One region of the Aeromonas sp. 160P genome, then DNA from elsewhere that is predicted to be linked to it. Evidence: riboswitches for the same ligand, from Rfam matches in the RefSeq annotation. Region 1 holds a riboswitch; the other holds the start of a gene.
What was found. A riboswitch is a leader RNA that binds a small molecule or an ion and turns the genes downstream of it on or off. The one in region 1 is predicted to bind cyclic di-GMP.

Region 1 (15,624 bases):
CTCCAGCGACTCGGTTTCGTTGTAGCTGAGTGGCTGCAACGCCAGGCTGAGGATGCGGCCACCGGCTGCCTCGACGATGCACTGGGCGGCGGCGGTGTCCCACTCGCCGGTGGGGCCGAGCCGCACGTAGCAATCGGCCGCACCTTCCGCTACCAGACAGGATTTGAGGGAGCTGGAACCAAGCGGGATCAGCTCGTAGTTGATGGCCGGGTTGAGGCGGCGGGTGAGGTTATCCAGCTTCTGGCGACGGCTGATAGCCACCACCAGTGAGTCGGGCTGGTCATGCTCGTGATGCATGGCGCTGATGGGCAGTACCTCGCCATTCACCTCCTTGAAGGCGCCGTAGCCGCGCACCGCCCAGTAGAGCACGTCTGACTCGGGGGCGTAGATGACCCCGAGCACCGGCACGTTGTCCCGCACCAGGGCGATCAGGGTGGCGAAATCGCCGCTGCCCGCGATAAATTCACCGGTGCCGTCGAGGGGATCCACCAGCCAGTACTGCCGCCAGTTGGATCGCTGGCTGAAGGGCACATCGGCCGCCTCTTCGGTCAGCACCGGCACATGGGGGGTGAGCGCCGACAGCGCCTGCTTGAGGTAGGCATCGGCAGCAAGATCGGCACTGGTGACCGGGGTCGCATCCTCCTTCAGTTGACGCTCGAACTGACCGCCATGATAGATGTCGTGAAGGATCCTTCCGGCTTCGCGGGCTATCTCCTTGACCCCCGGCACCCAGGCCAACAACTCCTGCATCTCGTTATCCTCTGTCTGTTAACTGCCCGTCTGCGGGCTACTCTGCCTGCTCTGCCAGCCACTTGTGGGCCAAGAGCAGGGCACTGATGCTGCGCGACTCGGTGAAGTCGGGGCGCGCCAGCAATTCGTCGATCCGGTTGAGGGGCCAGGGGATGACCTCAAGCGGCTCCGGCTCGTCGCCAATCCGCAGCTCGGGGAAGAGATCCCGCGCCAGCAGGATATCCATCCGGCTGGAGAAGTAACCGGGCGCCAGCGACACCTGCTTGAGCAGGGTCAGGCTGTTGGCGCCAAAGCCCGCCTCCTCCATCAGCTCCCGGTTGCCCGCCTCAAAGGCATTCTCGCCCGGGTCTATCAGCCCCTTGGGAAAGCCCAGCTCGTAGGAGTGGGTGCCCGCGGCGTATTCGCGCACCAGCAGCAGGGTGTGGGCATCGAACAGCGGCACCACCATGACGGCGCCCCGGTTTCCGCCGCGCATCCGCTCGTAGACCCGCTCTTCGCCGTTGGAGAATTTAAGGTGTAGCGATTCCACCTTGAACAGTCGGCTCTCGGCTACGATTTCGGCCTTGAGGATCTCAGGTTTGCACTTGGGGTGATCCAGTTGGTCGGCAGAGATTTGCTCGGGTTTGCTGTTGTGGGGGTCGCTCATCGGACGCTGGCTGCTCGTTAAAAAATAGTGCTTCAAGAGTAAACGACTCTCACACCGAACACCACGGGCCCGGGATGGCAAAGGGGGAGGAAAAATCCGCTATACTGCCGCTCCATTTCTTCCGCGATACCGAGATCAAGAGACCCGATGCCACACTCCCGCTCCATCACCTTGCCCTGGCAGCAGATTGATACCGTCTTGCTCGATATGGATGGCACCCTGATCGATCTCCATTTTGACAACCACCTCTGGCAGCAGCTGGTGCCAGAGCGTTACGCCGAGCGGCTCGGTCTGCCGCTGGCTGAGGCCAAGGCGCAGATCGAGGTGCACTATCAGGCGGTCAACGGCACCCTCAACTGGTACTGCGTGGATTACTGGAGCGAGACCCTGGGGCTCGATATTCGCGCCCTCAAGCAGGAGCTGCTGGCGAAGATCCAGTGGCGTCCTCACGCCATCCCCTTTCTGGCCGAACTGCGTGCCGCGGGCAAGCAGCTGGTGCTCTTCACCAATGCCCACCCCGCCAGCCTGTCGGTGAAGGATGCGCAGCTTGGCCTTGCCGACCATCTGGATCTGATGGTGAGTACCCATGAGCTGGGCTGGTCGAAAGAGAGCCAGCTCTGCTGGCAGGCGCTGGCACAGCGATTGGCGTTCGATCCGGCCCGCACCCTGTTTGTGGATGACAGCGAGCGGATCCTGCGGGCCGCCGCCGACTATGGCATCGGCTATCAGCTGGCGATCCAGAATCCGGACAGCTGCAAACCCGAGCAGAGCATCACCGCGTTTCCGGCGATCCGCGATTATGCCGAGTTGCTGCCGCTGGCCATCTGACGCGGCGTCGGGTGTTGGCAGGCGTATGGGGGAGCTCACCGCTTTCCCAGATATGTTCCGCGATTATGCGGAGCTGCTGCCGCTGGCCATCTGAATCTGTTCAAACGAGAGAGGGCTGCATCATGCAGCCCTCTTTCTTTATCTGAAGCCTGATGACGAAAAATCACAGTTCCCGAAACGGGCGTCGCTTCTCCTCTTCGATGACGATCGCCTCCAGATTGGCGACCCGCTCCTGTAGCTCCCTGATCACCAGATCCTGCTTGCCGAGGCGGTCGGTGATGCGGGCATCCCCCAGCTGGTAGCGAGCCCGTTTGCCGAGATATCCGAACAATAGGCTGATAAATACGATCAGGACTATGCCTGTCCACATGGTCATGTCACGACTCCTTGTCGTTATCACTATGGTCGTCATAAACGGCGAAAACGCTGATGGATCAGCGCTGTTTTCTCATAGCCGCCAATTGGCCGCAATGGGGCCCGTTTCGCCTTTGTGATGCAGTTGGCTATTGCTGCCAGAGGGGGCGACCAAGCCACAACTTTGTTACCCAGGTGGCTATTGCTGCCAGAGGGGGCGGCCAAGCCAGAGTCCCCACAGGGTCAGGTGTAGCAGCACGATAAACCAGAACACCAGCCGGTAGCTGCGTTTCTGGGTCTTGTGGCGCAGCCACTGGCGGGCCACCAGCGCCCCCGGCCAGCCGCCGCACAGCTCCAGCAGATGCAGGCGGGATTCGGGAATGCGCCACTCACCGCGCACCGCTTGCCGCTTGTCCCAAGCGTAGGCGGCCACGGTGAGCAGGCTCATGGTCAGCAGTATTGCCAGCGGCCACCACTGCTGGCCGTCGAGGCCGAGCCAGAGGGCGGCGCCCAGTGGCAGCAGCGCCAGCGCCATCACTGGGCCAGCTCCCAGCAGCGCTCCTCATCCTGCTTGAGGGTGCGGATCACCTTGGCCGGATTGCCCACTGCCACCGAATCGGCCGGGATGTCGCGGGTGACCACGGCACCCGCGCCAATGATGGAGCGTGGCCCAATGGTGACACCGGGGCAGATGATGGCGCCGCCGCCAATCCAGCAGTCGTCACCGATCTGTACCGGCTTGTTGTAGGCGGTCCAGTTGCGGCGCTCCAGATAGTTCATGGTGTGGGTGGCGGTGTAGATCTGCACGTTGGGGGCCAGCAGCACATGGCTGCCGATGTGCACTTCGCCCACGTCGAGAATGGTGACGTTGAAGTTGAAGAAGGTCTTCTCGCCGATATGGATGTTGCGGCCAAACTCGCAGGTAAACGGCGTGCTGATCCAGCAGGAGTCGGGGCAGTGGCCGAACAGTTCGCGGCAGATCTGCTGGCGCAGAGGGCCATCGCCCGCTGATGACCCATTGAGTTGGGCCAGCAGCGCCTGACCGCGAATACGGTCGTTGGCTATCTCCTCGCTCTGGCTATCCAGTGCCCCGCCTGCCAGTACCTTGTCCCAGTCGCTCGCCATTGCTACCTCCTCATGCTGCAAGAGCGGGCAGTATACGTGACAGTCAGGGGGCCGTCAGTCTGTCACTTGTTGCAGATGACCCCCGTCAACCTGCAGGCCAGATGAGAGGCAGGATCAGCAGGGCCGAGATGAAGTAGGGCAGCAGCACTCGTAGCCCGAGGCTGCGACCGCCGATGCCAAGGGCCAGCAACCCCTTCACCAGCGAGTTGACCAGCCCGGCCAGCAGAATGCCGCGAGCCGCTACCTCCAGCGCCAGCTCCTTGTGGGAGAGCTGGGAGAGCGACAGGGTTATTGCATCCACGTCGGTGATCCCCGACACCAGCGCCAGCAGATAGACCCCGGAGTTGCCCACCTTGTCTTGCAGCAGGGTGGCCATAAAGCCGATCAGCGCCAGCAGCAGGCCGAACTTGATGGCGGTTGGCAGGTCGAGGGGGTTGCTGGTTTCCGGTTTTACCGGGCCGTCGGTCAGCTCTTCGCGTTGGCGCCAGAACCAGAAGGCAAAACCGTAGACGGTGGCCGCCAGCAGCAACAGGGGGGCGGCGAGGCGCATCGCCAGCTCGTTGTGGATAAGCAACACCAGCACCAGCAGTCGCAACCACATGGTGGCCCCCGCCAGTAGAATGCCGGTGGCCAGCAGCCGCTCCAGACCGCCCTGCTCCCGGTTGAGGCGGGCGAACTGCAGGGTGAGGGCGGTGGAGGAGGCCAGCCCCGCCAATATGCTGGTGAGCACCAGCCCGGCACGGGTGCCGAGCAGCCGCACTGCGAAGTGGCCAGAGAAGGAGATGCCAGCGATCACCACCACCATCAGCCAGATCTTGAAGGGGTTGAAGGCATCGAGGGGGCCCATCTCCTCGTTGGGGAGCACCGGCAGCAGCACCAGCGAGATAAGCAGAAAGCGCAAGGTGGCGTGAAACTCGGTTTCGCTGAGAAACAGCATCCCCTGCTGGATCTTGCCCTTGAGCCCCATCAGCAGGGCGGCCAGCACGGCGCAGGCCACCGCCTCGCTCGGGCTCAGCAGCACCGACATCAGCCCCAGCAGATAGGTGAGCAGCATGGCCACCGAGCTGGTGAGGCCAAACTCCCCCTGCCAGCGCTGGGCCAGCCAGACCGAGAGGCCGCAACCGATCACCACCGCCAGCAGGCCGAGCAGCGGCAGCCAGGGGCCTAGGGTTGGCAGCAGCAAACCGCACACCCCGCCGAGCAGGCCGATGAGGCCGTAGGTGCGCATCCCGGCGATGCGCTGGTTATCCCCCAGCTGGCGCACCTGCCAGCCCCGCTCCAGCCCGATGATAAGGCCGATGGCCAGCGAGACCAGGGCTCCGTTGACAGGGTCTGCATTGATCCACATGGCGGCTTCCTTTCGCGTCGTTGCTGCCTGATCCCATGATGGCACAGGGTGCAAGGTGGCAGAGGGGCATGGCTCACAGAGTCTGCGTCCGGCTCCCTGTGCGGGGTGAGGGGCTGATATGAACAAAAGAGATAAGCAAAGAGCTATTTCTTTCTTCTCGGCATAACAACTCCACGGCATGCTGCTCTCAACCCAACGAGATATGGAGTATCACCATGAAACTGCGAATGACCGCCCTGACCCTGCTCTCCCTGCTGGCATTTGGCCAGGCCAATGCCGCCGAGATCCGCCTGCTTAACGTCTCCTACGATCCTACCCGCGAGTTGTTTCAGGAGTACAACGCCGCCTTTGCCAAGGAGTGGAAGGCGAAGACCGGCGATGACGTGGTGGTGAGCCAGTCTCACGGTGGTTCCGGCAAGCAGGCCCGTGCCGTGGTGGATGGGCTGGAGGCTGATGTGGTGTCGCTGGCACTGGCTTATGACGTCAATGCCATCGCCAAGGAGGGATTGATCGCCGCCGACTGGCAGAGCCGCCTCGGCAACAATTCAGCGCCCTATACCTCCACCATCGTCTTCCTGGTGCGCAAGGGCAATCCCAAGCAGATCAAGGATTGGGACGATCTGGTGCGCAAGGATGTCGCCATCGTCACCCCCAACCCCAAGACCTCCGGCGGGGCGCGCTGGAACTATCTGGCCGCCTGGGGCTACGCCCTGAAGAAGAGCGGCAGTGAAGAGGGGGCCAAGCAGTTTGTCGGCGATCTCTACAAGAACGTGAAGGTGCTGGACTCTGGCGCGCGCGGTGCCACTACCAGTTTTACCGAGCGCGGTCTTGGTGACGTGCTGCTGGCGTGGGAGAACGAAGCCCTGCTGGTGCTCGGTCAGGCGGGGGCCAGCGACAAGTTCGAGCTGGTGGCGCCATCGGTCTCCATTCTGGCCGAGCCGCCGGTTGCCGTGGTGGACAAGGTCGCCAAGAAGCACGGTACCGAAGCGGTATCGAAAGCGTACCTCGAATACCTCTACTCCGATGAGGGGCAACATATCGTCGCCAAGCATCACTACCGCCCCAGCAACCCGGCGATCCTGAAAGAGACAGCGGCCCAGTTCCCGCAGCTTGCCCTCTTTACCGTCAAGGATCTGGAAGGGGATTGGGAGAAAGCCCAGAAGAAGCACTTCGCTCAGGGTGGTCTGTTTGACCAGATCTACCAGCCGGGTCGTTGATAGCCGCCATATCCATCACTGAACTGGCCCCTGTGCCAGCCGATAGGAGCACCAAGATGAACAAGATCCTCCTGGTTCCCGGTCTGCACAACAGCGGGCCGGATCACTGGCAGAGCCGCTGGCATGATCACTTTCCCCAATGGCAGCGCATGACGGGGCTGCCGTGGGACAAACCAGACCTCAGGGTCTGGAGTGCCAAGCTGGCGAGCAAGCTGAGAAGTCGTCGCGGCCGGGTTCATCTGGTGGCCCACTCCTTCGGCGCTTTGACCGCCATCGCGGCGGCCAGGTTACAGCCGGAGAAGGTCGCCTCGATTTTTCTGGTGGCCCCCGCCGATCCCGCCCGTTTTGGCATTGCGGATGAGGCATTGGCCGAGCCGCTGCAGGTGTCGGCCCAGCTGGTGGCCAGCCGCAACGATCCCTGGATGAGCTTTGAGCGGGCCGAATACTGGAGTCGTCAGTGGCAGGTGCCGCTGTTCGATGCCGGTGAGGCGGGCCATATCAATGCCCAGTCTGGTCATGGGGATTGGCATCAGGGGCTGAATTTGCTGGGTGCCCTCTATCGCCGTGGTGAGCTGGTGGTGGCGCAGGTCAAGGCCGCCTCGCCCCGGCCCGTGGTGCTCGGTTTTCGCTAGTTAGCTGTGAAGTGGTTGGAGGGCTGGCGATAGCGCGGTTTGCTGGTTGCGCCATGCCCCGTTCTTTGAATGTTCCGCTCCGTATTGCTCCATTTCTTAGGTCTTTTATTTATATAAAAGACCTTTTTTTATTTGGATCGCTCTAAAAGCCTTGTCCCACCGTTGTTAGACAAAAAAGTAATTAGCAAAGTCGCAAACGGTGTTTGTTGCTGACAGGAAGAGTGCGCAGAATCACCACATCTTAAATTATTCATAACAGACGGATGTGTTATGCGATTTGGTTCTTATTCTGTCTTGCCGGGTTTCGGCCCTACCTTTGGCTTCACTCTGCTCTATCTGGGCCTGCTGGTGCTGTTGCCGCTCTCGGCGCTGGTGCTGTTTGCGCTGAACAATATGACCGCCGCCGAGTTCTGGCAGGTGATCGGTTCGCCGCGAGTGCTCGCCTCTTTTCGCCTGAGTTTCGGTGCGGCATTTATTGCGGCACTGCTTAACAGTCTGTTCGGGCTGATCCTGGCCTGGATCCTGGTGCGCTACACCTTCCCCGGTCGTCGACTGGTGGATGCGCTGATCGACCTGCCGTTTGCCATGCCGACCGCCGTCTCCGGCATCGCCCTGTGTGCCATCTTCGCCCCCAATGGCTGGATTGGTCAGTGGGTCGCCCCCTTTGGTATCGAACTCGCCTACAACCCCATCGGGGTAGTGATTGCGCTGACCTTTATCGGATTGCCGTTTGTGGTACGCACCCTGCAGCCGGTGCTGCGGGAAGCCGAGATCGAGCAGGAGGAGGCGGCCGCCAGCCTCGGCGCCGACCGCTGGCAGACCTTTCTGCGGGTGCTGTGGCCGACCCTGATCCCGGCCCTGCTCACCGGTTTTGCCCTGGCGTTTGCCCGTGGGGTGGGGGAGTACGGCTCCGTCATCTTTATCGCTGGCAACTTGCCGATGGTTTCCGAAATCGCGCCGCTGATGATCATGAGCCATCTGGAGGAGTACGACTACGCCGGTGCCTCCGCCATCGCCGTGGTGATGCTGCTGATTTCATTCATTTTGTTACTGCTAATCAACAAGTTGCAGGCCTGGAGTTGGTCTCGCATCGGAGGGAGCCGGATATGAGTTCATCTGCCATCGCCATCGAGGTTGCCCCTGTGGAGGCGGCCCCCGGCCGCAAGGCTCCGGTCGTGATCCGCGAGCCCCAGTGGGTCAAGTGGTTGCTGATCACTGTGGGTCTGGGCTGGTTTGCCGCCCTGCTGCTGCTGCCATTGGCCACCGTCTTTATTCAGGCGCTGACGCCGGGGCTCGCCTTTTTCTGGCATGCCATCAGCGAGCCGGATGCCCTGAGTGCGCTCGGGCTGACTGCGCTGGTCACGCTCTGCGCCGTCCCCCTCAACCTGCTGTTCGGGATCGCGGCGGCCTGGGCCATCGCCCGCTTCCGTTTCCCCGGTCGTCAGCTGCTGATCACCATCATTGACCTGCCGTTTTCGGTGTCGCCGGTGATAGCCGGGCTGATGCTGGTGCTGCTGTTTGGCAGCCGAGGCTGGTTTGGCGACTGGCTGAGCGAGCACGACATCAAGATCATCTTCGCGATGCCGGGGATCATTCTGGCCACCACCTTTATCACTGTGCCCTTCGTGGTGCGCGAGCTGCTGCCCCAGATGGAGGCGCGCGGCCCGGAAGAGGAGGAGGCGGCCATCATGCTGGGGGCGAGCGGCCTGCAGATGTTCTGGCGCGTCACCCTGCCCGGCATCCGCTGGAGCCTGATGTATGGCCTGCTGCTCTGTACCGCCCGCGCGGTCGGGGAGTTTGGTGCCGTGTCGGTGGTCTCCGGCCATATTCGCGGTCAGACCAATACCCTGCCGCTGCATATCGAGATCCTCTACAACGAGTACCAGACCGGTGCCGCTTTTGCGGTGGCCAGCCTGCTGGCTCTGTTCGGGATCTTCACCCTGCTGGGGGAAACCCTGTTGGCCCGGTTGCGTGGTCAGCCTAACAAGTCCCACTGATTTGACGATTATTGAGAAGAGGCATCCATGAGCATTCAGGTTCAACAACTTAACAAGCATTTCAATCAGTACGCGGCGCTGGCAGACATCAACCTCGACTTTCACGATGGCGAGCTGGTGGCGCTGCTTGGCCCCTCCGGCTGCGGCAAGACCACCCTGCTGCGGATCATCGCCGGGCTGGAGCAGGCCGACAGTGGCAGCGTCATCATCCGTGGCGAGGATGCCTCGGATCTGCACGTGCGTGAGCGCAACGTCGGCTTCGTATTCCAGCACTACGCCCTGTTTCGCCACATGACGGTGTTCGAGAACGTGGCGTTCGGCCTGCGAGTCAAGCCGCGCAGCGAGCGCCCGGCGGAGGCGGCCATTCGCGCCCGGGTCAAGGAACTGCTGGATCTGGTGCAGCTCAGCCATGTGGCCGATCGCTATCCGACCCAGCTCTCCGGCGGTCAGCGTCAGCGGGTCGCACTGGCCCGCGCGCTGGCGGTGCAGCCCAAGGTGCTGCTGCTGGACGAGCCCTTCGGCGCCCTCGATGCCCAGGTGCGCAAGGAGCTGCGCCGCTGGCTGCGCGAGCTGCACGACGAGCTGCATGTCACCAGCCTGTTCGTCACTCACGATCAGGAAGAAGCGCTGGAGGTGGCGGACCGGGTAGTGCTGATGAATGCCGGGCGGGTCGAGCAGATCGGCACCCCGGCCGAGGTCTACGACCAGCCCGCCAGCTCCTTCGTCCACAGCTTCCTTGGCAGCGTCAACCAGTTCCGCGGTCGGGTGGCGGAGCAGGGATTCGGCATCGGCGAGCAGCTGCTTGGCGGGCCGTCGGCCTCCCATCTGGCCCACGGCAGCGCCGCCATCGCCTATGTCCGTCCCCACGAGCTGGATATTCTGCCTGCTGATGCGCCCGGCGGGATCCGCGCCACCATCACCCGCTTGTTGCCCATGGGGCCGCGCATTCGGGTGGAGCTGCGTGGCGACGGCGAAACCAAAGGGGCTCACTACGAGGCGGAGCTGACCAAGGAGGCAGCCAAACTGTTTGCGCCGGGTCAGGGGGTGAAGCTGGTGGCCAGACAGGCGCAGTTCTATCCCGATTACCAGATTTGATGCTGGGTTGTGGGCGGTGTGGTCGCCCGGTTCAGGCTGTTAGCCGGGCATGATCCCGGCCATATAACAAAAAATGAGGGTGTTGACCAAGCAGCGTCGCCACCCTTCGCAGGAGGCGACAAGGTGAATTTTCAGCAGTTACGTATTATCCGGGAGGCGGCGCGGCGGGATTACAACCTGACCGAAGTGGCCAACGCGCTCTTTACTTCCCAATCCGGGGTGAGCCGCCATATTCGCGAACTGGAAGAGGAGCTTGGGCTAGAGCTCTTTATCCGCTACGGCAAGCGGCTGCTCGGCATGACCGAGCCCGGCAAGGAGCTGCTGGTGATTGCCGAGCGTATCCTGGGTGACGCCAACAATATCCGCAAACTGGCCAGCACCTTTGCCAACCGCGACTCGGGCCGTTTGCTGGTGGCGACCACCCATACCCAGGCCCGCTATGCGCTGCCGCGGGTGGTGAAGGCGTTTCGCGAGCAGTTCCCGCTGGTACAGCTGGAGCTGCGTCAGGGCGGCCCGGAGGAGATAGTGCGGCTGGTGCAGAGCGGCGAGGTGGATATCGGCATCAGCAGCGAGCGGCTCGACAAGAGCGAAGGGGTGGTGGCATTTCCCTACTACCGCTGGCACCACAATATCGTGGTGCCGGAGCAGCATCCGCTCGCTGACGAACGGGAGCTGACTCTGGCGGCGCTGGCCAACTGGCCCATCATCACCTATCAGGCGGGGTTGACCGGGCGGGCACGAGTGGACGAGGCATTTGCCGAGGCGGGCATCGAGCCGCAGATCCTGCTGACCGCGCAGGACTCCGACGTCATCAAGACCTATGTCGAGCTGGAGATGGGAGTCGGCATTCTGGCCGACATGGCGTTTGACGCCCAGCGCGATCAGGGGCTGGTGCAGCTCGATGGCAGCCATCTGTTTGCCCCCCACACCGCCTGGATCGGCCTCAAGCAGGGGCAGTTCCACCACAACTTCGCCTGGCAGTTTATCCAGCTCTGCAACCCCGAGCTGGCGCTGGCGGATATTCAGGCTCGCGCCATGGGCAGCGAGCCCGCCATCGACTTCCAGATTTGAATGGGAAGAGAAGACAAGAAGGGGAGCCAATGGCTCCCCTTCTTGTTGTTCATGTCGAGATTTATTTCAGTTCAATCCAGGCATCTTGCCAGTGGGAGCCGATGCCCGGCTCGTACTGGGTGGCGGTGGTGGTCCACTGCTGGCAGTAACCGCTGTAGGGGAAGGGTTTGCACTGATAGACCTTGCCATTTTTCGGCTGCTGCACCTTGGTACCGGCGGTGTAGGACTTGATGTCGTTCGGGAAGATGAACTGGTAGTCGCCGCCACTGCTCGCCTCCTTGAACATCAGATCCATGGTCTGCTGGATGGTATCGCCGCCCGCTTTCGGGGTGGCCTTGATCACCAGCTGGTGGTGACCTGCCTTCAATCCTTCCAGCGCCATGGTGAAGGTGTGGCTGCTCTCCTTGATGTCGGCACTGCTTTCACCCTTGGCGACGCCGCCGTGGTCGTAGAGGGTGTTGGTGACGGTCAGATCGCCCTGTGCGGTGACGGTGAAGTCGAGGGTTGCCTTGCCGTTGTCCAGCACATAGTCGCTGGCCAGACCGCTGACGCTGATGCTGTCCACCACCGGCGGTTGTTGCTGTTGCAGGTCAATCTCGACCCGCTCCAGCTTGCTGTCACGCTTCAGATAGACCGGGTTCATGCCGTAGATCGGGTTGAACTGGCCATCGGCCCCTTGCTGACCGGCACGGATCAGGCTCTGTTCGGCGTTGATCTTGCTGGCGAGGGCGTGGGCCCAGTTGTTCTTCTGGCCCTGCTCGGCAGTGGCGATGGTCAGCACGGTCTGCAGCTCTGGGCGCTCGCCGTTGGCATCGAATACCCGGGTCATCGCCTTGTCACCCACCACGAGGTCGATGGAGGGGTAGATGGTGCCTGCCTGGCTCCACGCCAGCGGCGGCTGGCTGCCATCTTTGAACTTGGCGTCGATGATGTTGTAGAAGCTGTTGGTGGTGTCGCCCACTTCCCACACCCCGAGGATCAGCTGATAGCCGGTGCGCTCCGGCAGGGTACAGTTGTGGGTCACCTGCTTGGGCGGTTGCACCATGTTGCCTTCAATGACGCAGAAGGGGGTCAGATCGAACGAGGCGCGGCTCAGGGGTTGGTTGGGGTTCCAATCCTGCTTGGTGAGGTAGTAGCGCCAGTTGCGGGTGACGTGGTTGGCGGTGAAGGTCCAGCTGATGGCAAAGGGGCCAGCCTGCACTTCATGCTTGCTCCAGCGGTCGCTGGTCTGGACGTTCAGCTCGCTCCAGCGCGGGCTGCCCGCTGAGGCGATTTGACCATCTTGCGGGCCAGACTGCGGGAAGCCGGAGGGGCCCTCCACGCTTTGTGGCTCCCACTGCACGCCGCCACACTGGCTGTTGCCGCCGGTTTTGCACAGGTAGTTGCGGCTCTCGGGTTGGCTGATGTAGCCATGAGCCAGGGCGCTGCCGCTGGCCAGCAGCGCCAGCACTACGGCGATCTGATTGAGTTGGATTTTTGCTGCCATACATTCCTCTGTTCGATAGATGTGGGCAGTCAGTTGGCCGGGGTGTTCCCCGACGCACACTTGCGTGTGGCAACCCCGCTATCCTGGACAAAACGTCTGTAGACCGGAGGCTTTGCGTCCCGACCTTTCGGTCAGTTTGCCAAATGACTAGATGTTTAGTGATGGGCCAAATATTCAGCCATCAGCATTGCGCACTGCATTGATTAATTATTTGAAGTTAAATGTTTAAACGCACCGTTAAACGGCACGCGAATCATTCTAACTGACTGTTTTTAAATTGTTCTCTTATTTGTGAATGACGTCGAATGCCGTTGAATATGTCGATAAGATGCATGCCAATTGCGTGTTATTGATGTGAAAAAAACTGCCAGCTGAGCTGGCAGGTCGGGTTACAAGGCGACACTGCGTGACGCTGTCAGTGACGGGCGCGCTGCTCGCCAGAGGGGTGATATGTGGGGGCCATCATCGGGGTTGTTGCAGACTCTTTGCCCAGTTTGAACACCGCAAGCCGTTCATCCAGACTGCGGGAGAGGCCTGCCAGCAGCTCACTCTCTTGAGCCAGTTGTGAGGCTGACTGGGACATCTCCAGCGCCGAGTCGTTGATGCCGCTGACGTTGCGGTTCATATCCTCGGCCACCATGCTCTGCTGTTCGGCGGCGGTGGCAATCTGGGTCGCCATATCGCTCACATGCTGGATGCGGTTGACGATTTGGGTGAGATCCTGACCTGCCTGGCGTGACTGATTGACGCTGCTCTCCGCCAGCTTGCGGCTGGCATCCATGGCGCTGGCTGCACTAACCGCTCGCTGTTGCAGCAGGGCAATGGTGCTCTGGATCTCTTCGGTGGACTGGCGGGTGCGGCTGGCCAGCTGGCGCACTTCATCGGCCACCACGGCAAAGCCACGGCCCTGCTCGCCAGCGCGAGCGGCTTCGATGGCGGCGTTGAGGGCCAACAGGTTGGTCTGATCCGAAATGGCGCTGATGACAGCCGTCACTTCGCTGATCTGCATCACCCCCTCCTTGAGTTGATTGACTTGCACGGTTGCCTGTTCCACCTCGGTAGCCAGCGCCTGAATACCGTTGACGCTGGCATGAACGTCACGGTTGCCGAGCCCGGCTTCACCGGTCGCTTCCTGGGTATCGCGGGCGGTATTTTCAGCATGACCCGCCACATCGGTGATGGTGGCACTCATCTCGTTCATGGCGGTGGCGAGCTGGGCCAGTTGATCCCGCTGGCTGGTGACCGCCTGATTGGTCTGCTCGGCAGAGGCAGCGATGCGCAGGGCTGCATCCGCCACGTTGCGGGCCCCCAGACTCGCTTCCAGCAGGGCATGACGGATGGCATCCAGACTCTGGTTGGTGCAGCGGGCGACCATACCCAACTCATCTTTGCCGTGCACCGGGATGCTCACCACCAGATCGCCCTTGGCAACCCGCTGCATGGCGTGGTTGATCTGATTGAGGGGGGAGACAATGGAGTGAGTGATGCGCCAGCCCAGCAGCCCCATCAGCAAGACCGCGATGGCGGTGGCGGTACCCATCTTCATGTATTGGGCCCAGATGGTCTGCTGGATATCCTGCAGCAGCATGCCGGAACCGAGGATCCAGCCCCACGGCTGATAGCCGGAGACCATGGAGAGTTTGTCAGCCGTCTCGCCTGACGGGCCGGTCCAGACATATTGCAGGGTGCCCTGTTTGCCCCCTTTGGCGATATCCACCATCTGGAACCAGAACTGCCCGGCGGTGGCTGCTCCACCTTCCCCCATCTTCTGACCGACCAGCTCGGGGCGGATGGGGTGAACCAGCATGGTGCGGTTCTCGTCGATGACAAACAGGTAGTTGTTGCCATCAAAGCGGGTGTTGGTCAGCAGCTTGCGGGCTTCCTGCTGCGCCTGTTCAGCTGGCAAGGTGCTGGCCAGAAACTGGATCTGGCTCATGGTTTGTCCCAGCACCGCATTGAGCCGCGCCTCTCGCTCGCTCATCAGATTGCGCTGGAGCGCGTTGGCCGAGATAAACAGCAGCGAGATAAAACCGACAAATGCGACCGTGAGCAGCAAAATCAATTTGCGGCTCACAGTGATATCACCGAGCTTGAACATGACGAAACCCTCATTATCCCTATTGATGTGACGTGGCTCGTTACCGCAGTAGCCTAGTTTCATAAATTAACGACTCATTGTTGCAGCCGTTCATCGGCCTTTTTCAAATGAGTGTTTTGACAACAGTATAGCCAGCAGACAGCGATACTCACTTTTTGGTAGCGTGTTCATGCGCGTCCCTGCGTCATTTTTGCCAAAGAGTGTGAATGGTTTGGCATTTCAGCAAAAAATAAGGCTCTGTCCCAATTATGTGTTGAAAGGCTAAGCTTGAAGTAGGCCATCACCTTGAGGTCTACCATCATGGATACCCCAGCCTTTCAACACCTGTTGTCTCTCTTTCCACTGCTTACTCTGCGCCAACGCCGTGTTGCCCGGCAGGAGCTCACTGCGCCCCACGCCATTACCTCACTCAATACCCAACTACCTGCATGCAGTGGTTGCCCACATTGTCAGGCTGATGCCAGTCAGCTGGCACCCTGGGGATGGAGTCGGGGACTACGTCGCTACCGTTGCAAACTGTGTCTGCGCACCAGCACTGTGTTGACAAAGACCCCCTTGGCCAGATTACGTAAAGCCCAATGCTGGGAAGACTACGCGCAAGCCCTCATTGAAGGACTGACTGTCCGCCAGGCAGCTTTGCGTTGCGGGGTCAGCAAAAACACCGCTTTCCTCTGGCGCCACCGCTTCTTGCGTGCGATGGCCGCCCATCAAGCCACACGGGAAGAGGGTATCGTTGAGGTCGATGAAACCTTCTTCCTCGAATCGTTCAAGGGGCAACGGGGACTGCCGCGTCCAGCACGGCATCGCGGTGGTAAAGGGCGAACCCGGGGAACCGGGCTGGATTACATTCCGGTGATGGTGGTACAGGACCGTGCTGGCCATCATGCCGATTTTCAGTTGGAAAAGATGAACGCCGAAACAGTTATCGCGGTCTTGAAGCCCCTTGTCTCGCCGGATGCCGTGCTGTGTAGCGATGG
Region 2 (15,624 bases), 4.0 Mb from region 1:
ATCGGCCGACCGAGAAGCCCTTCTCCTTGCCCATCTTGCTCTGCAGCCAGCTATCGGAGACTGTTTGCAGTCTGGGTAGCAGTGCGGCCACGTCGCTCGCCTCGACCACCTCGAAGGTCAGCCCCTCCCGTTTGCCCTTGGCGTGGCTCTGGCGCAGGTTGCGCAGCCGACTGCCCGCCAGATCGAAGGTGGTGAGATCCACCATCGCCTCTTCACCGAGCTTGAAGGGGATCAGCCCCAGCTCCAGATAGAGCGGAAGATAGCGGGCCGAGACCTGATAGAAGACCGGGTTGGCGTCGTGCTCGTCGCACAGCTCCCGAAATTGCCAGAGCAGCTCCTCAATCAGCTCTGGGCGACCGACCGGATCCCCCATCACAATCCAGCTGCTGCCCTCGATGCCATACATCAAAAAGGCGTCACCGGCGGGGTGGAACAGCAGGGATTTATCTTTCAGCTGGGCCAGATAACCGTGGTTCCCCCCTTCACGTACCACCAGCTCGTGGGCGCGGGCCAGCGCTTCTTTATCCGGCTTGTTGCCCACGATGCGCAGCGGCGCCAGCAACTGTGCAACCCCGACCACCGCCAGCACGGCGACCACGCTGCCCATGGCGCGCAGGCCACGAGCGGCACCGCCGTGGGGAGAGAAGTGGAACCAGAGGGCGTGGTCATACTCCACCTGACGGTAGGAAAAAAGCAGCAACCAGAGGGCCCCCAGCAGTACGGCGCCGACCGAGACAAGCCAGCCCGGGGTGAACTGGGCATGCAGCAGGGATCCCTTGCGATAGAACAGCGGGCGGCAGGGCGTCATGATCAACAGAAAGCTGCCGAGCAGCAGGGTGGACTCCCAGCCTCCCCCCTTGAGCAGGGAGAAGGTCATCCCCAGTACCAGCAGCAACTGGCTGATGCGAAACGCGGCATCATGGCGGCGATAGAGGCTGCGGGCCAGCAGGATCAACAGCACCCCGCTCACGCTGCCGAGTATGTGGGAGAGCTCCAGCAGATGGAGTGGCAACACCTGCAGCAGCGTTTCGATGCGGCTGCGCATGGTGGGGATCATCCCCGAGCAGAGCAGCAGGCTGCCAGCAGCAAAAGTGCCCAGGCTGATGAGGGCGGGCAGAAACTCGCGCACTGCACTCATGATCCCCTGCAACCGTTGCCAGCGCACTTTCTGCTGCAACATCTCCTGACTGGTAAAGAGCAACAAGGCGCAGAGAAAGGGGATCACGTAGTAGATGCAGCGATAGAGCAGCAGCGAGGCGAGCAGCTTGTCGGCTGGCAGATAATTGGCCAGCAGCAGACTCATGCTCGCTTCAAAGACCCCGATCCCGCCGGGCACGTGAGCCATCACCCCAAGGAAGCTGGCCAGCACGAAAGCACTGAGCAGCACGGGGTATGGAACGCTCTGGGCGGGTAACAGCACAAACAGCACCGCGGCCGCTGCCATCCAGTCGATCAGGGCAACCAGCAGTTGCAGCAAGCGCACCTTGAATCCGGGCAGGGTCAGGGTGTGTTCCCGCCAGCAGAGTCGGGGTTGGGGCCAGCAGAGATAGGCCACCACCAGCAACAGCGCCATGGCGCCAGCCAGCTTGAGCAAGGTATCTGCCCACAGTGGCCACTCTGGCAGCAACTGTGACACATCGCAGGTCAATAGGGAGCCGCCTCCCCAAGCCAGCAAGCCGAGGAAGAAGGTGATGGAGCAGAACAGCACCACGCGGGCCACTTCCCCGGTGGCGAGCCCCAGGCTTGAGTAGATCCGGTAGCGTACCGAGGTGCCGGTCAGCAGGGCAAAGCCAAGGGTGTTGGAGAAGGTGTAGGCAATAAACGAAGTGATTCCGACCTGTTGCCAGGGGAGCTGCTTGCCCAGCGCGTGGAGCGCCAGCAGATCGTAGCAGCAGAGGCAGCCATAACTGAACAGGGTCAATAGCAGTGCGGCTGCCAACAGGGGCAGTGGCTGCGACCAGATAGCGACACGAATATCATGCCAGTGCCATGAATGGGTCAGGTGATAAAGCACGGTCAGTGCGGTGCCCAGCAGCAGCAAGCTGCACAAAGGGCCTAACCATTTAACGAGATGACGCCACATTCCATGTTCCTATTGTTAATTCAAATAGTTGATTTTTATAGCGTTACGGTAATGCATGGCAATATGGGATAAGGTGCGGTGTGTCGCTGTGCCAGATGGTCGATTCGGGGGCCGCAAGATGGAATATCGATCATGTTTTTCATGGAACAAACCCGGTATACGAGGCTGATGATGTCGTTGCAGAAGATGAAAAGGGAGGCATCAGGCCTAATGCCAGTCAGTTAAGCCTGACTGGCATTGTTTTTATTGGTTTTTTTAACTCCATACTTCTGTGGCCTTGGCTTCACGCAGCGGGGGTAACTTCGATCCCTTCGGGCCGGCAACACAAACTGGCCCGCCTGTTTCTCCAGCTCCGCAACGCGTCCTGGGATATTCCCCGGCGACACATACGACATGCAGCTCAGTTCATGGATGAGGTACACCGAGGCCATGTGAAAACTCAGCTGACTCGCCGTGTATCCCTTCAGGCTCGCCGCCATTTTTACCATCTGGCTGCGTAACAGGTTGTACGCCAGCAGCACACCCCATAGCTCTTGCCGTATCCCCGCCGCCTTCTTGCTGCGCAGGGTCAGCCGGTGCTGTTGCAGGCTGTGCTTCATCTCCCGATAGCCCAACTCGATTTCCCAGCGGTGGCCATACAGTTCGACGATATCGGCGCCCACAAAGCGCATCGGGTCGACCATTGAGGTCAGCACTTGCCGCTCTTTGCCGTTGATAGTGCGAGTCAGCAAGCGGGCTTCTAGCGCCTCTGGCAGTTGCGGCCACTTCTTTCTCGCCTGTGGACTGGTTTTGAGACGCACCAGCACATCCTGACGCCCCAGTTTGCGCACCACCTCGTATTGCGTGCCCTTTTTGAGTGGCAGCAGCCAGTGCCGCTCGCTGCCAGCGGTCTGCCAGGCATGGAGCAAACCGAGGGAGTAAAACCCCTTGTCGAACAGGGTCAGCGAGTGGTTCGGCGTACGCGCGACCAGCTGTTCGGCCAACACCATCTCGTTGACGGCGCAGCTCTCCATGACCGCCTGAACAAGCAGGTGGCTGGTGAGCTCCATCTGGCAGAGCATGCGTACCTGCGGATAAGCGGTCTCGCCATGCTGGGTGCCGGGCTTGGCAAAGGCAGCGGCATTGTCCGGAGTATCGGGAGTTCGCCACATCACGCCATCGACGGCGAGCAGTTGCAGCCCGGCCCAGCCGGGGTGATTGGCCTGCTGGTGCCAGAGCGAGGCGGTCTCGTGAAACAACCGCTCAATGCTCTTGTCCCCGAGCTTTTGGCGAGCTTGCAGGAAGGCGCTGGGGGCGACAAAGGGGCGGTCACCGGGCAACAGGATATCGAGCTGATTGACCAGCTGGGTCATGGGGACGTTGCGGAAGATGGCCATGCCGATGATGGCCCAGACCAGTCGCTCCATGGGCATACGGCGACGGCGGAGGGTAGCGACGCCCTCTTCGCCGAGCAGAGTGGTGATGAGCTCGTTGGGAATGAGGTCGGAGAGTGACTCAAACTGAGCGGCATTACTGGCGTGGAGGAAGTCGAGAGCTTGAGCGATACGCATAAAAAATCCGAAACCAATCAACAGGTTTCGGATTTTCACACATCAGAAGGATCGGTCAATGGATCCTTAACTGATCGGCATTAAGGCATCAGGCCTCCCTTTGTCATCTCTCCGCTTAACTACTTACTGTGCCGATCAGATCGTCTTTCAGGGAGCGGTGGGCTGTTATTTGGTTTTCGGAGCCACTTTGACCGCCGGTGCTTTGGCGTGAGTGGTTTTATGATGTTTCTTCACCACTTTGGTCTGGGTGGCTTGCGGTGCAGCTGCTTTGGTCGGGGTGGCTGCCATGGTGAAACCGGAGGTGAGGGCGAAGACGGCAGCCAAAGTCAGGGGGATAATTTTTTTCATGTTCAATTTCCTTATTCGGGTTGATGTTATGGAGCGTTTCTCCATGACTTCATCCTATGACTGTTGCGGCTGTCCTTCAGTGAGCGGTTGGTGACGGTTTGTATCCAAATGTACAGGGAGGGTGATGCAGAAGCGGGCGCCGCGGTCACTGGCCAGCAGCGCCACATCGCCCCCGTGATGACGGGCAATGCTGCGTACGATGGCCAACCCCAGTCCGGTGCCGCCGGTGCGGCGATCCCGGCTCTGATCAAGGCGCACAAACGGCTCGAAGATCTGGGGGGCCAGTGCCTGATCGATCCCCGGCCCGTCGTCACTCACCTCCAGCAGATAGTGATCCTGCAACCGGGAGAGCGAGAGGGTGACCCGACTCTCGGCATAACGCAGGGCGTTGCCGATCAGGTTCTCCACGGCGCGCGTCAACAGCCGTTGATCGCCGCACCAGGGCATCTGGATGGGCGGTAGTTGCAAAGCCAGTGCTTTCTCCGGGCGCAGTGCCTGCCAGTCTCCAAAGTGGAGCTCCGCCCACTCCACCAGTTCCAGCTCATCGAGCTTGAGTGGCAGCTCGGGCCGATCCAGCCTGGCATAGGTGAGCATCTCCTCGATAAGGGAGTCCAGCGCCCCCAGATCCCGCTCCAGTGCCTGCTGCTCGGTCTCCGAGGGTTGGGGGTCAAGCATGGCAAGCCGATAGCGCAACCTGACCAGCGGGGTGCGCAACTCGTGGGCGATGGCATCGGTCAGCTGCTTGCGGCTAGCGAGCATCGCTTGCAACTGGGCGGTCATCTGATCGAAGGTGCGTCCGACCCGGGCCAGGCTGCTGCCTTGCGGCAGGTTGGTACGACAGGAGAGATCCCCATCTCCCACCCGGCGCGCGATTTGCTCGAGCTGGAGCAAGCCGCGCCAGTGGGGGCGCAGCCAAAGCAGCAGTGGCAGCCCGAGGGAGAGGCCGATCACCAGCAGCAGCCCCACATCGACCCAGTGGAGTTCGTGCAGATAGGAGAGATAAGGAACCGGGCCAACGATCAGCACCTGATCGGTATCGGGGACACGCTGCAGGAAGGTGTCATCCTCTTCGACGATGACGATGTTCCCTGCGGCCAGAAAGGCCTGATCCTCGCTGGCCAGTGGTTGGTGCGCCAGTTTGCCGACCTTGAGGGGCAGGGTAAACTGGCGGCTCTGCTCGGCCAGCCGCTCCGGCCAGCGCTGTGGCGGAGTTCTCGCTAACTCGCTGGTCAACAGGCCAAGGGAACCTTGCAACATCCGCTCGAGGTAGCGGTCACCCGCCCGCTCGGCAGTCACCTGATAGACCACGCCCACCAGCAGGATGGCCAGGGTAAAACAGCCGATCAGCAACAGATAGAACTGGATAAAGAGACGGCGCATGGCGGTGCTCCCGAAAGAGGTTTATTCCCAGGCGTGGGGAACGAACAGATAGCCCTTCTGGCGGACCGTCTTGATCCGGGTCGGGTTGTCGGGGTCATCCCCGAGCTTGCGGCGCAGGCGGGAGATGGCCACATCCATGCTGCGATCCTGGCCGTCATACTCCCGACCGCGCAGGCTGCGAAAGAGAGTTTCCCGTCCCAATATTTGGCCAGCGTGGCAAGTGAGCTCCCACAACAGATCAAAGTCAGCGGTCGAGAGGGCAATGCTCTCGCCATCAAGCCGCACATCCCGACCCGGTCCATCGACGTGCAATCGGCCAAATTGCAGTTGCTGAGGAACGCTGCTGATGGCAACGGGTTGGGTTGATGTTTGCTGGTGCTGGCGAAACTGCACCCGCAGGCGGGCAAGCAGCACCGGCGGTGGGGTGGTTTTGAGGATGTAATCGTTGGCGCCAAGCTCCAGACTCAAGATCTGGTTCATGTCGCTGTCCAGCGAGGTGAGCATCACTATGGGGCCGTCAAAGCGCGGCCGCAGATCCCGACAGAGAGACATGCCATCCTGCCCCGGCAGCATGATATCGAGCAGCACCAGATCGGGCTGTTCGGCCTCGACCCGGGCCAGTGCCATATCCCCTCTGGGTTCGAGGATCACCTCCATATCGTGGCGACCAAGCCAACGGCTGATGAGTTGGCCTATCTCGGGATCATCTTCAACAAAAAGAATGCGCTGCATAGAAAAGTTCCATTCGAAACCGATGAAGACACGATGCCGGCCAGCATAACAATTAGGTCACCTAGCTCAATCATACGCCAGGAACATCTGCGTCCCTGTTACACCACCCACAGGGAGCTGACCCGCAAAGGGGTATGAATCCATTCTGTCAGCAATCCCTCTACGACTTCTTATTCATCCGCGCTTTTAAATCAGCAAAGGGGTTATGGGTCGCACCACCGGCAGCATTTTTGGCATCTTCGCCAGCAACGACCGTTGACCCATATTGATAAGCTTCGGTGTATTTTGAATGCTCATGATCGTGACAGTACAGACAAAGCAGTTCCCAGTTACTGCCATCTTCAGGATTGTTGGTATGGTCGTGATCGATGTGATGAACCGTCAGTTCGCGAAGGTTAGAGTACACGAACTCCCGAGAGCAGCGTCCACATATCCAGGGATAGAGTTTCAGGGCTTTTTCACGGTAGCCGCTTTCCAACTGCGCATAGTGCTTAGAGATAATTGCCATAATTGATACCCGCCCTCCTGAACGTGTGAATGCAATATGGTAGCACTGCGGCCACACTGTTCGGCTGGAGAAATAAAATTTTCGTACAACAAAAAGGCCACCGCGATGCGGTGGCCTTTTTGTTTCTTGTCACAAGAATTTGGTGGAGCTACGCGGGATCGAACCGCGGACCTCTTGCATGCCATGCAAGCGCTCTCCCAGCTGAGCTATAACCCCGATTTGTGTGAATGACCTAAAGTCATTCTGAATTTGGTGGAGCTACGCGGGATCGAACCGCGGACCTCTTGCATGCCATGCAAGCGCTCTCCCAGCTGAGCTATAACCCCAAATTCTTTTTCAGACAGCGGGTTCTGGCGGCCCGTCATCTGTTACTGCAAATAGTGGTGGAGCTACGCGGGATCGAACCGCGGACCTCTTGCATGCCATGCAAGCGCTCTCCCAGCTGAGCTATAACCCCACAAAGGTCGGCTTGGGTGATACACACCGCACTGCCCTGGGTACTTCATTTCAATCAGGAACCTGGTGGAGCTACGCGGGATCGAACCGCGGACCTCTTGCATGCCATGCAAGCGCTCTCCCAGCTGAGCTATAACCCCTTTGATTCCAGATTGTTCGAGGAGAATTTGGTGGAGCTACGCGGGATCGAACCGCGGACCTCTTGCATGCCATGCAAGCGCTCTCCCAGCTGAGCTATAACCCCAACTCACCTCGGCGCTGACGAAGTTATCTCCGGCAACGGAGGCGGATGATAGGCATCGTGAGCTTTGCTGTCAACCCTAAAATAACCGCCATTGATTCGTTTAGTCAAAATTGCAGCAGTCCGCTGTTTTTACCAGCAAGGAGCATGCTATCTCTCTGTTTTATGTCACAAATCGGCTCAAACTCCGATCTCAAGCCGCGATAGAGTGCAGCCTATGCAGCCGGCCCCTTTCCGATGCAACGCTTCCGTTCTCTTGCCTTATATTGCAGGTGCGCCAACAAACTCGCCCTCATCACCCCAATAAACCCTCTCCATGAACAAGAAACCCTTTCCATAAAGAATGTTGCATTTGAAAACCCTTTCTATGATTTCGGTAAATTTACAACATAAAAAGTTGATCCAGCTCACAGATAGCCATAGGATCAAACCGTGATCCAGATCACACACCATAACCATAAATGACAGAGCGATGAGGTAATCTATGTTTGAGAATCTGGCAGTCCTGTTCCGCCTCAAGGGCGCAACCACCAAGAGCGGCATTGTAGAGAAAGATGCCTATGCCCCGTCCACCCGTGAATACTACTTTCGCTACGGCAAGTGAGTCGTGAAAGTGTTTCATAAATAACAGTAATAAAACTACATCACACATCCTATCGCAGCGCCATCAGGTGCTGTCCTGTCCCGGCCAGAGAGAGTCCTCGGCCAAACCTGAACTCCACCAAACAAGAATGGGGCCCGCAGGCCCCATCTTTTATTGCATTGGCTTATTGCCGGATCACAACTTAATCCAGGCATCGCTCCATGCGGTTCCCTTGCCGGGCTCATAAGCCCAGGCTGCACCGGAACACCAGCCGGTGTAGGGATGCGGTTTGCACTCGTAGCTGGCGTCGCCATTGCTGACGCGCTCGCCCGCTTTATAGGGAGTGCCCGCTTTGTAGGCCGGGTAGTCACCATCCGGTGGGGTTACGCCCCCCTCTTCCCCTTTGACCAGCAGAGCGTGGTTAGCGCTGCGGCTCAGGTTCCCTTCATCGGTCACCATCAGCTTGATATCCAGCTTGGTATCGCTGGCCGGCTTGGGCAGGGTCAGCTCCAGCGTGACCTGATCCAGTGCCGGGGCAGAAGCACCAGCCGGAATGGTCCAGGCATACGCCAGCGGCTTGCCTTCCGGATCGCTGGAGTGCTGCGCCGACAGGGTTACCTTGCTGCCGCCTTCGGCCTGCGCCGGGCCTGTGATGCTGGCCACCGGTGGCAGGTTGGTACCACCGCCATTATCTTCAATCACCAGCTCGGGATAGAAGTGCTGGACGCAGCGGGTGTAATCCCCCTCCTTGAAGGCGCTGAAACGGGTCTGGTAACCCACCAGCTTGCACGCATAGCTCTTGCCGCCGTTCGGATTCTCGGCCACATAGCTCCAGTCCTGCTCCCAATAGATAGGCAGGGCACCGGCGCCTTCGTTGTCAAAGTACTTCATCCCTTTGCAACCCAGCACTTCGTCAGCCGGTACCGGCACGGCGAGGTAGTTGGCAAACTCGCGGTAGTAGTTGATACGGTTCTGGGACTGGGCATGCTCGGCATTGCCGCCACACTCAACGCCACCGTTGATGATCTGGGTAGTCACCCCGAAACCGGGTACCAGACCGTTCTGCTTGTCATGCTCGTTCGGCTGCCAGGTGCCGTCGATGACGTGCAACATGGAAGGCTTGGGCGGCTGCGGATAGGTGTAGAAGAACACCGCGCTGGCAAGGTTCAACCAGCTGTCAGCCACCAGCTCCGGCTGGTCGAGCAGGGTGCGCACCGTGCCAAACATCGCCTCGGAGAAGGGGCCGTAGTTGTAGTTGTAAGAGAGCTGCTTGGCACCACGACCGAAATAGCTCTTGAACTCGCCATTGTCGAAGGTGCCGCATGGCCACTGCTGACCCTGCCATACGCTGGGGCTGCACTCGGCGTTGTAGCCGCCGCGCATCGCTTCGGTCCAGCCCATTTCACGGACATAGACCAGCGCCTGACGCCATTCGGCTTCCGGACGCCAGCTCTCGTGGCCACCGGTCTCCTGGGCGAAGTGGGCAAACATGGTCGCCAGGGTCTTGCGACAGATAGCCTCGGCATCGCGACCATCGCTGTAGTTGCTGCACAGGGCCGGGAACTTGGCAGCCGCCTGCAGCAGACCACGATAGCTGTACTCGGGGGCACGCAGCGGGAACAGGTAGTTGAACTGGCTCTCGCTGAGCAGGCTCTCCACCAGCTTGACGTTATCCGGGTTGTCGGCACGGCCCGCTTGCACCGCTTCCACCACCAGATTGTCGCGGGTAGCGATAGATGTCTTGACCGCTTCCATTCCGGGGAAGTCAGTCAGCGTCTGCTCTTTGGCATCCAGCTCTGCCTGGCTCATATAGACAGGAGCTGTGGTGCCATCCGGCGGCGTAGGTGTTGGTGTGGGCGGAGTGGGCTTGTCGTCACCGTCGCCATTGTCCGGCGGGGTCACTTCACCTTCGCCGATCAGCTTCCACGGGGTATCCCACTCGTTGGCAGCCGCCATACCGGGAGTCTGGCCCGGGTTGACCCACCACTTGGCCTCGAACACCTGGCCGTTGTAGTTGACCTGGCTACCGCCCGGATAGGATTTGTTGATGTCGTATGCTTCGGCCGCCCACAGGTGGCCGCTCAGCATCAAGCCGGCAAGCAGAAGGGTGATGCGATTTTTTTTCATTATTGTTGCTCTCTTAACTTTATTAGCAGACAAAAACGGGGTCTGAACAGACCCCGCCACAATCATAATGATCTCAACTTAACGGCAGCTTGCTGCACCGACATCAACCCAGACATCGTGCTTGCCCGGCTCATTACCTTGAGTCCACCACTTGGCCTTCCATTGACGACCGTTGTGGTTGGTCAGGTCCCCACCGTTGTAGACAACAGCAGCGTTCCAGCCCAGATCAACCTGGCTCTCCAGTGACCACTGATCCGCAGTGCGGCTCGGTTCATTGCCCTGGGTCCAGTATTTGGCACGCCATACCAGCTGGTTATGGCTGACCTTGTCACCACCGTTGTAGACCTTGCTGGCCTGCCATGCAGGCTGGTTGGCAGCTTCAGGGTCTGTGGTGGTACAGCTGTCGCCACCTTCACCGCCATCGTTAATCGGCGTAACGGTAAGACGAGTTGCTGCGCTGGCGTCGAGTGCGCCATCGGAGACGGTCAGGGTCAGGTCATAGCCAGTCTCGACATCCACTGCGGGGCCAGTGACGACCAGAGTCTCGCTGTTCTGGCCGGTGGCCGTGATCCCGGCAGGCACTTGCCATTGGTAGATCAGCTCGTCGCCATTGGGATCGGATGCCTTGGCAGTGATGCTCACCTGCTTGCCCTCTTCTACTTTGAAGCTGGCAGGCAGCGTAACGACCGGAGGCAGGTTGGGTTGCGGTGCCTTGTTGGTCACCACCACCTGATCCTTGGCAGCCAGTTGCTGGTCATCGGTCACGGTCAGCTCGAATACCAGTTGGGTATCGGCACTGACGGCGTTCACATCGGCCCGAACCTTGGCTTGCGTGGTATCACCCAGTACGGCCTGCGGACCGGAGATCTGCTTCCAGCTGTAGGTCAGGGTACCCTTTTCCGGATCGTGGGAGGCGGAACCATCCAGCATCAGGGTGGCCGGGCCGGTCACCGCCACATCGCTGCCCGCATTGGCTACCGGCGGCTTGTTGACTGGCGGGGTGATCCCTTCACCATGACCGAGGCCTTCATGCATGGCGTTGAGGATGTCGCCGTTATCGGCATCGATCTCCCAGGAGAAGAGGCCACCCAGCTTGTTGGCCAGCACATACTGGCCCTTGGCCTTGACGGAGCGATCGTCATCATAAGTGATCAGCTCGCCAGTGGAGGGCTTGAACAGGGTCGCCGCTTCTGCGGTCTCGTCGTAGTTGTATTCCCAACCCGCACCCATGTGGTTATTGACGATCTGGCGATAATCGACCACGCCATCTTCCCAGGTACCCTTGATCTTGCCAGTTGCGGTACCGGTGAAGGGATCGTTGCCCTGATAGCCGCTCACCCCTTTCCAGCCACGGCCATAAGCCGCCGCACCGACCACCAGTTTTTCGGAGTCGACACCTTGTGCCAATAGCAGATTGACCGCTTCATTGGTGTTGTAACGCTTGTTGGCGGAGCCATTGGTCGCTTGATACAGGTTGGCCTGATGACCCAGCTGGGTATTGCTCCAGCCACCGTTGTAGTCGTAGCTCATCACGAAGAGGTAATCCATGTACTGCTGGGCAGCCTTGTAATCCACATCTTCAATCTTGTCATAACCGGCACCGATGGCAGAGGTCAGCTCATAGGTGCGACCGGTCTCTGCTTCCAGCTCGTCGAGCATGGCGCGCAGCTCTTTCATGATCAGCACATAGGTAGCCCCATCCTTGGTCTTGTCGCCCAGGTTGGGGTTGGCGCCGTCACCACCCGGAAACTCATAGTCGATATCGACGCCGTCAAAGAACTTCCAGGTCTGCAGGAACTCTTTGACCGAGGCGACGAACACGTCACGCTTTGCCTTGTCATGCATGAAGTAGAAGGGGTCGGAGAGAGTCCAGCCGCCGACGGAAGGGAGGATCTTCAGGTCCGGATAGGCCTGCTTGAGGGCCATCAGGTTACCGAAGTTGCCCTTGTAGGGCTCGTCCCAGGCACCCAGCGTGCCTTGTGGCGCTTGTATCGCAGCCCAAGGATCGTGGATCGCAACCTTGAAATCTTCGCGACCGGCACAGGATTTTTGCAGCGCTCGGAAGCTGTTGCCGTTTTCGATCTCTTTGAGGCTGTCGTTGATGCCATCACCGCCGCAAATAGGGGTGAAGCCATAGAGGATATGGGTCAGGTTCTGTGCCGGGATCTTGTTTACCGGGAAATTTCGACCATAAACGCCCCACTCAACGAAGTAGGTACCGACAACCTTGCCGGATTTGTTGGCATAGGGCTTGTTGTGTTCTTGCAGAGTCGGCTTGAGCGGAACAAGGTGACTACCATCAGTATCGGCAATCAGGATCTCTTTGGCATCAGACAGGGTGCAACCATCGCCGTTGCACAGCGCGACCTGCATCTGATAGCGACCACCTTTGTTCACCTTGAAGGTGGCGGTGCCGGCCGCAGAAGAGGGACCTGACCACACTTCCTTGCCATCCAGCAGCACTTTGGCGGTCTGGCCAATATCGCCACTCCAGATGTTCCAGGTAACGGTGACATCGGCGGCGTCTTTGCGGGTCACCAGTTGGTTGTATGCACTCGCGGAGGGATTGACTTCGACAATGGCAAACTTGGTAGGGCCCCAACCAATGGCGGGTTTACCGGGAGCGGCGGCATAGGCGGCCGATGAGGCGAGCAGGCTACCGACCATCATGGCCAGCAACGCAGGTTTTGGACTTAGCATATTGCTTTCCTTTACGTTATTGAAAAACGAAAGGGCAACGCAACACGACAGGTAACACAAAGATGACCACCCCTTGGCAAAGGCAGTCTGCATAACACTGTGGTGGCCCCGCTATCTTAGGTAAACATGTCCCTTAAACCGGAAGCTTTGCGTCCCGACTTTTCAATCGGTTTGCCCTTAGCACAACTTTATTCTCGGCGATAAATAATCACTGATTGACTATATGGGTATTCAAGGGATTAAACAAATCCGACCATTGCCTTTTCCCTCGAAAAGAAACGCCACAAGTGTTTAATTTTTAAGGGTTAATTGTTTAAAGCCAGATGATTGAAACATACACTTTGTTCACAACAACAGAGGCCATGGCTTGGCCATGGATCGAGCCATAAAATAAACCGATAAAAAACAATAACTAACAAAAGTGTCATTTACGAAATACCACCCTGAACATGAATTAATAATGGTTTTATCAGCGCGCTTTTGTCACCGGCCCCGCAGCCTCCCCCCACCCAATTGACCATTCAGATACGACAAAATTGTTCGTTTGACTTTACGCCCGGGGTCGCCAGTACCGCCCCTAACCAAAAAGTGGCGTGGTGGCCCACTGAATGTCAGAGCGCGGTGGGGTAAAGAGGCGCTGGCACTGATTGCCAGACAAAAAAAACGGGGCATGACTGGCATGCCCCGTGACCATTCAACTCTTATTTACAGCTGGCGGCCCCCACATCCTGCCAGACGTCGTGTTTGCCGGGCTCGCTGCCCTTGGTCCAGTACTGCGCCTTCCACTGACGGCCGTTATAAGTGGTGATCTCGCCACCGTTGTAGGCCACATTGGCATCCCAACCCAGTTGCACCTTGCTCACCAGCAGCCACTGATCCGTGGTGCGGCTCGGCTCGTTGCCCTGAGTCCAGTACTTGGCCTGCCACACCAGCTGGTTGTGGCTCACCTTGTCACCGCTGTTATAGGTGGTTGCCGCTTTCCAGACTGGCCAATTGACTGCATCCGGATCGGTCGCCGTGCAGCCACCACCGCCGCTGGCCGGTTTGACCGTCAGACGGGTTGCCGCGCTGGCATCCAGCCCGCCGTCGGAGACGGTGAGGCTCAGGTCATAGCCGGTGTCGCTGGTCACGCTCGGGCCGGTCACTATCAGGGTGGCGCTGTTCTGGCCTGTCGCGGTGAGGCCTGCCGGCACGCTCCACTGATAGGTCAGGGGATCACCGTTCGGATCGGAGGCGGTGGCCTTGATGGTCACTTGCTTGCCCGACTCTACAGATGCCGTGGCTGGCACGCTCACCACCGGCGCCAGGTTGGCTTGCGGCGCCTTGTTGGTCACCACCACCTGATCCTTGGCACTCAACTGCTGGTCATCGGTCACCGTCAGCTCGAACACCAGATTGATGTCGGCTGCCACGGCGTTCAATACCACGCGGGCCTTGGCTTGAGTGGCATCGAGCAAGCCAGCCTGCGGCCCGGAGATCTGCTTCCAGCTGTAGCTGAGAGCGCTGTTCTCCGGATCGTGAGAGGCCGAACCATCCAGCGTCACCTCGGCCGGGCCGGTCACCTTGAGGTCACTGCCCGCGTTGGCCAATGGCGGCTTGTTGACCGGCGGCGTGATGCCACTGCCGTGGCCCAATCCTTCATGCATGGCGTTGAGGATGTCGCCGTTGTCGGCATCGATCTCCCAGGAGAAGAGGCCACCGAGCTTGTTGGCCAGCACATACTGCCCCTTGGCCTTGACCGAACGCTCGTTGTCATAGGTGATGAGATCGCCGGTCGCCGCCTTGAACAGATAGGGCCCCTCGGCCACTTCGTCGTAACCCTGCTCCCAGCCAGCCCCCATCCGGTTGTTGACGATGTCGCGGTAATCCACCACCCCATCTTCCCAGGTGCCTTTCACCTTGCCGGTCGCCTTGCCGGTGAAGGGGTTGTTGCCCTGATAACCGCTCACCCCGGTCCAGCCACGGCCATACATAGCGGCCCCGACCACCAGCTTGCCGGGGTCAACCCCCTGCGCCAGCAGCTGATTGACCGCCTTGTCGGTGGTGTACTTGGTATTGGGATCCCAGCTCGCCGCATAGAGGTTGGTCTGGTGACCCAGCTCGGTGTTGCTCCAGCCACCGTTGTAGTCGTAGGTCATCATGAAGATGTGATCCATGTAAGGCTGGGCCGCCTTGTAGTCCACATCCTGGATCTTGTCGCCCCCTGCCCCGATGGCCGAGGTGAGCTCATACTGGCGACCGGTCTCGGCCTCCAGCTCGTCGAGCATGGCCCGCAGCTCCTTCATCAGGGTCACATAGGTGGCACCATCGCTCGGGCTGCCCAGTTTCGGGTTGGCGCCCTGTCCGCCCGGGTACTCCCAGTCGATATCCACACCGTCGAAGAACTTCCAGGTCTGCAGGAACTCCTTCACCGAGCCGACGAACACATCGCGCTTGGTTTTGTCACCGAGGAAGTAGAAGGGGTCGGAGAGAGTCCAGCCACCGACCGAGGGGAGGATCTTGAGGTTCGGATAGGCCTGCTTGAGTGCCATCAGGTTGCCAAAGTTGCCCTTGTAAGGCTCGTCATGGGCGGTAAGGCGGCCTTGCGGCATCTGGATGGCAGCCCAGGGATCGTGCATCGCCACCTTGAAGTCGGCGCGGCCAGCACACGCCTTCTGCAGCGCCTGGAAGCTCCCTTCGATCCCTTTGAGACTGTCGTTGAGGCCATCCCCGCCGCAGATGGGGGTGAAACCATAGAGGATATGGGTCAGGTTCTGGGCCGGGATCTTGTCGACGGTAAACTTGCGGCCATAGACCCCCCACTCCACGTAATAAGTCCCCACCACCTTGCCGGACTTGTTGGCGTAGGGCTTGTTGTTCTCTTGCAGCGCGGCCTTGAGTGGCGCCAAGTGGCTGCCGTCGGTATCGGCGACCACG

Region 2: it holds a riboswitch for cyclic di-GMP, as region 1 does, so the genes downstream of both, ACY8FN_RS19595 (glycosyl hydrolase family 18 protein) here and gbpA (N-acetylglucosamine-binding protein GbpA) in region 1, are expected to answer to the same signal.

Annotation. Positions count from the first base shown of each region.
Region 1 covers NZ_JBUXKV010000001.1:185,931-201,554, reverse strand. The annotation lists gene cysQ (3'(2'),5'-bisphosphate nucleotidase CysQ) at 1-750, opposite strand, end outside; gene nudE (ADP compounds hydrolase NudE) at 788-1,396, opposite strand; gene yrfG (GMP/IMP nucleotidase) at 1,544-2,224, shown strand; gene ACY8FN_RS00950 (hypothetical protein) at 2,388-2,600, opposite strand; gene ACY8FN_RS00945 (DUF1294 domain-containing protein) at 2,778-3,116, opposite strand; gene ACY8FN_RS00940 (sugar O-acetyltransferase) at 3,113-3,703, opposite strand; gene ACY8FN_RS00935 (MgtC/SapB family protein) at 3,789-5,051, opposite strand; gene ACY8FN_RS00930 (sulfate ABC transporter substrate-binding protein) at 5,267-6,268, shown strand; gene ACY8FN_RS00925 (RBBP9/YdeN family alpha/beta hydrolase) at 6,325-6,900, shown strand; gene cysT (sulfate ABC transporter permease subunit CysT) at 7,171-8,010, shown strand; gene cysW (sulfate ABC transporter permease subunit CysW) at 8,007-8,897, shown strand; gene ACY8FN_RS00910 (sulfate/molybdate ABC transporter ATP-binding protein) at 8,925-9,992, shown strand; gene cbl (HTH-type transcriptional regulator Cbl) at 10,116-11,063, shown strand; gene gbpA (N-acetylglucosamine-binding protein GbpA) at 11,125-12,549, opposite strand; cyclic di-GMP riboswitch class I at 12,615-12,700, opposite strand; gene ACY8FN_RS00895 (methyl-accepting chemotaxis protein) at 12,965-14,647, opposite strand; gene ACY8FN_RS00890 (IS1595 family transposase) at 14,948-15,624, shown strand, end outside.
Region 2 covers NZ_JBUXKV010000001.1:4,207,303-4,222,926, forward strand. The annotation lists gene mprF (bifunctional lysylphosphatidylglycerol flippase/synthetase MprF) at 1-2,083, opposite strand, end outside; gene ACY8FN_RS19540 (IS4 family transposase) at 2,305-3,633, opposite strand; gene ACY8FN_RS19545 (hypothetical protein) at 3,799-3,981, opposite strand; gene rstB (two-component system sensor histidine kinase RstB) at 4,036-5,361, opposite strand; gene rstA (two-component system response regulator RstA) at 5,383-6,093, opposite strand; gene yajD (HNH nuclease YajD) at 6,254-6,601, opposite strand; tRNA gene ACY8FN_RS19565 (tRNA-Ala) at 6,742-6,817, opposite strand; tRNA gene ACY8FN_RS19570 (tRNA-Ala) at 6,852-6,927, opposite strand; tRNA gene ACY8FN_RS19575 (tRNA-Ala) at 6,983-7,058, opposite strand; tRNA gene ACY8FN_RS19580 (tRNA-Ala) at 7,122-7,197, opposite strand; tRNA gene ACY8FN_RS19585 (tRNA-Ala) at 7,226-7,301, opposite strand; gene ACY8FN_RS19590 (glycoside hydrolase family 19 protein) at 8,077-10,008, opposite strand; gene ACY8FN_RS19595 (glycosyl hydrolase family 18 protein) at 10,087-12,708, opposite strand; cyclic di-GMP riboswitch class I at 12,807-12,894, opposite strand; gene ACY8FN_RS19600 (glycosyl hydrolase family 18 protein) at 13,410-15,624, opposite strand, start outside.